3 regions of the Salinicoccus roseus genome follow, and region 1 is predicted to be linked to each of the others. Evidence: predicted binding sites of a transcription regulator. Region 1 holds the regulator's gene; each other region holds the start of a gene.
The links. The regulator Rex, encoded in region 1, represses fermentation and respiration genes when NADH is low (regulators of the CRP and FNR family bind a similar motif). The targets are predictions, from matches to a motif close to TTGTGAAATATTTCACAA.

Region 2: a site for Rex is predicted at 967-984, ahead of EDC33_RS04240 (cytochrome ubiquinol oxidase subunit I). Genes of this name have one in related genera too.
Region 3: a site for Rex is predicted at 1,469-1,486, ahead of EDC33_RS02345 (YwiC-like family protein). Genes of this name have one in related genera too.

Annotation. Positions count from the first base shown of each region.
Region 1 is NZ_RKQJ01000003.1:350,181-352,385, reverse strand. It holds gene EDC33_RS10935 (ABC-F family ATP-binding cassette domain-containing protein) at 1-918, opposite strand, end outside; gene EDC33_RS10930 (redox-sensing transcriptional repressor Rex) at 996-1,688, shown strand; gene EDC33_RS10925 (twin-arginine translocase TatA/TatE family subunit) at 1,729-1,965, shown strand; gene tatC (twin-arginine translocase subunit TatC) at 2,016-2,205, shown strand, end outside.
Region 2 is NZ_RKQJ01000001.1:813,872-816,076, forward strand. It holds gene EDC33_RS04240 (cytochrome ubiquinol oxidase subunit I) at 1-880, opposite strand, end outside; gene EDC33_RS04245 (MFS transporter) at 1,030-2,205, opposite strand, start outside.
Region 3 is NZ_RKQJ01000001.1:429,630-431,834, forward strand. It holds gene EDC33_RS02335 (carboxymuconolactone decarboxylase family protein) at 1-132, opposite strand, end outside; gene EDC33_RS02340 (cytidine deaminase family protein) at 199-591, opposite strand; gene EDC33_RS02345 (YwiC-like family protein) at 674-1,402, opposite strand; gene EDC33_RS02350 (TIGR04104 family putative zinc finger protein) at 1,542-1,856, opposite strand; gene EDC33_RS02355 (DNA topoisomerase III) at 2,032-2,205, opposite strand, start outside.

The sequences.
Region 1 (2,205 bases):
CGTATCCATCCGGTCCATCTGCTCAAGCTTCTTGCGGCGGCTTTTTGCCATATTGCTCGTCGAAGCCCGTGCGATGTTCTTTTCGACGAAGGTTTCGAGCTGTTTGATCTCCTTCTGCTGATGTTCATAGGCTTTCATGCGAAGGCTGTAGTTCTTTTCCTTTTCCTTCACGTACTTTGTATAGTTCGAGTGATAGAGTGTCCCGCGGTTCATCTCCACCTCAAAGATCTTATCGACCGTGCGGTCGAGGAAGTAGCGGTCATGGCTGATGATTGCGATTGCACCCGTAAAACTGTTCAGGTACTGTTCAAGCCAAGCCACGGTGTCCATGTCCAGGTGGTTGGTCGGTTCATCGAGAAGGAGCAGGTCCGGTTTTGACAGCAGCATCTGCCCCAGGGCGAGGCGTGTCTTCTGGCCGCCCGAGAATGCATCTACGTTGCGGTCGAGGTCGTCCTTGGTGAAATTGAGTCCGGTGATGACAGTCTTGATCTGTGCATCGATCGTGTACCCTCCTTGCGACTCGAATGAATTCTGCAGGGTATCATAGCGTTCCACCTGCTCGCTGTAGGCAGGATCGTCGTAGTCATGTTCTGCCAGCCAGGTCGTCACTTTCTGCATTTCCTCCTGGATGCGGAGCAGGTGCGAGAACGGCCGCATCATTTCATCCCGCACAGTCTGGGAGGATTCCAGTGTCATCTGCTGGGTCAGGTAGCCGATGGAGATGCCTTTCGGAGTGGTGATCTGGCCCTCATCAAGCCCAAGTTCGCCTGCCATCATTTTCATGAGCGTGGTCTTTCCGGCACCGTTCTTCCCGACGATGCCGACGGTTTCGCCCTTTTTTATTTCAAGATTTATATTTTCAAAAATCATGTCTGTACCGAATGATTTCTTTACATTTCCCAATTGCATCACTATCATATTCATTACCTCACTTTCTTCAAGTCTACAATAAATAAATTAAAAAAACGATGAAATTAAACGGCATTGACTACACTATGAAAATCGAGATATGCTATAATATATCAACAGAGTGTAATAAACGAGGTGTGGGACATTTGAACAGTAAAAAGAAAATCCCAAATGCAACTATGAAACGTCTCCCTTTATACTATAGATTTTTTAAGAACTCTGAAAAATCCGGTGTGGACAGAGTCTCATCCAGAGAGATCAGTGAGGCATTGGATATTGACTCTGCCACTATAAGGCGAGACTTCTCCTATTTTGGGGAGCTTGGCAGAAAAGGGTACGGCTACAATGTCAAAAGCCTTCTGAACTTCTTCATGGAACACATCCAGGGGAATGAAGTGAAGAATGTTGCGATCATTGGTGCCGGCAATCTGGGCAGCGCGTTATTAAACTACAAATTCAGTAATATAAATGATAGAATGAACGTAGTTGCCGCCTTTGACAGCAATGATGAAATTGTTGGAACATCCATCAACGATACATTAGTATATCATCCAGATGAACTTGAAGATATGGTCAGTAGACATAACATAGACGTTGCGATACTCACCCTGCCGGCAGAGGTCAGCCAGGCGATGGCTGAACGGCTTGTAGATGCGGGCATCAAGGGTATACTCAACTTCACACCTATCAGATTGGACGTAAATGATGGAATCTATGTACACAATATAGATTTGAGTGTTGAATTGCAGGCGCTATTCTTTTATATGAAACATATCTAGGAGGGGTAATATGCTCGAAATGTTTATGCCGGGGACGCTTATGGCAGTAGGGCCGACAAGTATGATTGTAATCGCTGTGGTAGCATTGATCATATTCGGACCCAAGAAGCTTCCTCAGTTCGGACGCGCAATGGGCTCCACTTTAAAGGAATTTAAAGACGCAACCAAGGGCCTTGCTACGGACGATGATGACGAAGAAGAAGAACTCGAGAGAAAAAAGCAGCCGAAGAAAATTGAAGCAGTTGAAGTTGAAAAAGCTGAAGAAACAAAAGTATAGAGATTTGGAGGTGGCGAAAGCCACCTTTTTTTAAAGAGGTGAAAAGTAAGATGACAGACTCGGAAAAAAAAGAATTTACCGAGCACCTGGAAGAGTTGAGGAAGCGTCTGCTCATTGTCATGTATTTCTTTGTCGGCGCGTTGATTATAGGGTTTTTCCTCTCCAAGCCACTGATATACCAGATGCAGAATGCCCCATGGGCAGAGTCGATCCAAATGCACGCATTCCAGGTCACGGACC
Region 2 (2,205 bases), on a different contig from region 1:
GGAAACTGAGCACACTCGGTATCTTGAGCGCGTAGCTGACCTCCTGGGTCTCCTCATCGAGGACCCCGAAAAGGATCAGATCCGCATTGTCTTCGGTCTCAAAGTGCCACTCCATCGCCGCCAGCTTTTCAGGCTGATGCTCATGCAGGAATTTTGCCGAAAAGTCTCCGGCGAGCACTGTCAGGGAAGCCATGACCAGGCCGAGCACCATCATGACTTTGAGCCCCTTCTTATGATATTCCCTGTCCTCCTTGAACTTGGAACGGAGCAGCTTGAAGGCACCTATCGAAGCGATGATGAATACCGCCGTCATGTATGCCGTGACTACGACGTGGAATATCCTTACCCAGCTGGAGGGGTTGAACATAGCTGCAAGCGGATCCACATTGACCAGAGCGCCATCCACAAGATCGAACCCTGCCGGCGTGTTCATGAACGAGTTGACTGTCGTGATGAACACGGCGGACAAAGTCGAACCGATGACGATCGGTATGTTGAGCAGCCAGTGGTGCCATGGGTTTTTGAAGCGGTCCCATGTATACAGGAAGATGCCGAGGAATATCGCCTCGAAGAAGAAGGCGAATGTTTCCATGAACAGCGGCAGCGCGATGATCTGTCCGCCGAGCCGCATGAAGTCCGGCCATATCAGGGAGAGCTGGAGACCGATGATGGTCCCGGTCACGACGCCGACGGCGACAGTCACCGTATATCCTTTCGCTATCCTTCTTGCCATGGTCAAGTACATGGCATCCTTATTCTGCAGTCCCAGAAATTCCAGAACCATGAAGACAATCGGTATGCCGACACCGATCGTCGCAAAAATTATATGAAATCCCAAAGTGGATGCAGTCAGTACACGACCAATGATTACCTCATCCATTCGATCACCTCTCAATTAATGTATCCTGAATATAAGACGGATTGTCCCTCTATGGCATTCAAGATCATGATGAATTCATGACAATTTTGTGAAATAATTATCATTCTCATTTTATTATTCTACCGTATCATGCCCTGAATTACAATTATTTAAACTGGTGATCCGTCCTCCTTGACCCTAAGGTGGAACAGTATCCCGATCACAATCATGACGATGAGGCTCGTGATCGCCATGCGGGATGCCAGCACTCCATAATCCGCCAGTATCAGTGTGATCGAACCATATATGAAGGGACCTATGACAGCACTCATTTTTGCGCTGAAGGCGAACAGACCGAAGAACTGCCCTTCTTTTCCTTCTGGGGAAAGTTCTATGATCATCGTCCGGCTCACCACCCAAGTCGATCCCATCGCAACGCCGAAGAGCGAAGCCGCGATCCAGAAAGTCCACATCGGCAGCGGTATGGCCGCTATCGCCACCGCGACCGCCAGCAGCACGGCGATGATTACGAAAGTGCGCTTCGAACCGAATCCCCTATTGATGAAGCTGAATACGATCGCCCCGATGATGCTGAACAGTGTCGCCACCATGAAGATGATGAGGAAGGTACCCGGCTCGAACCCGACGACCGTCGTGGCATAGGGCTGCATCATCGCGATTGCAGTAGCCAGGGCGTCGTTGACGAAGAAATAAGCGATCATGAAATAGAATATGGATGGATACTCCCGTGCTTCGACGAATGTCCTATAGATGTCCCGGTACCCTTTCAGAAAAGCCTGCTTCGGCTTCTGTGCTCTTGGCGGGTCCCTATTGATGAGGAACAGCGGCAGCGCAAAGATGAGGAAGAGCAGCCCGGACAGCCAGAATGTATGATGCACCGCCCCGTCCCCGATGATCAGGAGAACCGAGAAGATGCCGAACAGGGTGCCCATATACCCCAGCGCAACCCCATAGCCCGAAATGAGGGGAATCTCCTTTTTATTGCCTAAACTCGAGAGCATGGCATCATAGAAGACATTGCCCGAGTTGAAGGCGAACTTTGCGGCGACGAAGAACAGTATGGTCAATACAAGTCCGTTCGGCAGTCCGAACCACCTTGCTGTGTCCATGCCGCCGAACATCCCCATGCCTACAGAGACGGTGACACACAGCAGTGTAAATAGGATGACATACCGCCTGCGCCTGCCGGTCCGGTCCATCGTCACCCCATAGAGGGGAGCGAATGCGATCAGCAGTATCGCCGCCACGGCATTCGCATAGGCGATGATGGTGGATGCTATCTGTTCGAGCCGCGGGTTGGTCCCCACCATCTCGGTAATATACTG
Region 3 (2,205 bases), on a different contig from region 1:
CTTATCCAGTGCACCGGATTTATAGGCCGCATCCTGAAGATCTTTAAAACTCTTCATCGTATCCGGGATGGTTTTCTGGAGCCGTTTCGTGTTGCCCTGGGCAACGGTGTTGATTTCATTGAAATGTGTCATATCCTATCACCTTTCCAACATTAAGTATGCTTCATATATTACTACAGCCTGCTGCGGAATGTCTGCCTAAACATCCGGATGAAGATATTTTTCATCCCATCTCTCAGGCAGCAGTTCCTCCAGACGGACAGTCCTGCCTGAGAGTCCGATTTCACACCCGTAGTTGTCCTCACCGACCTGGTTGATCAGCTCCCGGCACCTGCCACAGGGAGGAAGGATGCTGCCATCCTCATGTACAGCTATGATTCTCGCGACATCATATTCACCGGCAGTCACCATTGCAGCAATCGCAGAATGCTCTGCACAGAAGCCGATGGAAGATGGCAGATCGAGCGCGACACCTGTATATATATTGCCTTCTGCAGTCATAAGCGCTGCTGCAACGTGTCCCATTTTCCCTTCCCTGCTCGTCGTTCTGGTGTTCAGCCTCTCTCTGGCAATCCCATAAAGGTCATCCACATTAATAGCCCCCTCTTCACAATCCCTCTGACCCCATTATATCAAAGAAGCATGGGGACCTTCCGGTCCCCATGCTTATGCATCACATGAAATTGGTGATGTGTACGGATACGAGTGTGGTCATCCATACTGCATGCACAATCTCCAGAATGCCGATCTGCTTCATCTTCCAGCCCCGGCCGTATAGTGCCACGGCCCGTACCAGGCTGAGCAGGAAGGCGAGTGCCAATATCCAGTGTGCGCTGAGCATGATGATGAACACAATTCCATGATAGGCATACGACGCAATCCTGTACTTCGGATTCTTCTTCTCCCGGATCATCGTCTTGACAAAAAGGGCTGTGCTCGTAAAGAACAGTATGCTGATGATGCTGACGAATATCACCGGCCACGACAGCACATGCAGATTGAGGAACGCGATGCCGCCTCCTGCGAGCGCAAAGATTGTGATGGCGGATATGTCATTGAAGATGTTGCGTTCATTCCTGATCGACGCAAAGTATACGTTCACTGCACCGAAAGGCAGCATCATGAGGAAAAAGAAGAATATGCGGTAGTCGACCATCAATGGATAGATGAACAGGGCTGCTGAAAGGACAAAGAATAAAGCCGCCGCCTTCAGGTAGCCATACTCCCCCTTTCGCCTTTTCTTTATGAAGAACAGTACATGGTCCGCCATGAAGAAGATCATTAGCCAGCCTGCCATGTAGAAAAGCTGTGCCGGATGGAACCCTCCGGCCACCATACCGATAACCAATGGCATGAACACCATCGCCCATGCCCCATGCTGATTCTGTTTTTTGAATTTCATCGTCTCACCTCTTGCCCCCATTATATTACGGGGCAATATCGCGGAGAGGATCAGAAAATAACATTTTTGTGAATAAATAAACAAGGGCTGCCTGAATCAGGCAGCCCTTCATTGAAAATCGTTTTCTCTAACTTATATATTACTCATACAGTCTCTGCCGCCATGTTTCCTGCTCATCCGCCAGCTCGATGGTGGCCAGATGGATGACGGCGATTGCGGTAAAAGCTGCAACGAACACTATTGCCATTGCGACGACGGGAATGTTGAAGAAAGCCGGAATCAGCATCAGCAAAGGGATGAGCAGCGTCACGAGCATACTGCGTTCCCTATATTCCCTGGACAGGTACTGTACTTCCCCGCACGATGGACATGGCATTCCCGGGGTGGATGTTGTATATCGCTTGAGTGTTGCCCTTACGTTCCAATTATCTCCACAATTTCTACAACGTGTCAAAATACCTCTCCTTTTTATTCAGATGCATGGATTCCAATCCTTTGGACAAGTTTCCATATAATGCTCTGTCATGAGGTGTTTCATCAGTTTTTGTCGTTCATTCAAACTATGAAAGGTATTATGCCACATGATACTTCAAAATACAAATCCGCTTTCAATACCTGCAGTTGCTGCCCTACTTGTCGAGGTTCAGTGACTTGAGCTGTTCGGCGAGCGCATTGTTGATCGGCGCCTCGTCCTCCTGCTCCTTCATATACTTGCGGACGGTACGCTTGTCGACCTTTCCGCGCCCTTCCTTCTTGCGTCTTGCCTCGAAGGCGGACAGCTTCTCCCTGTAGCCGCATTTGCA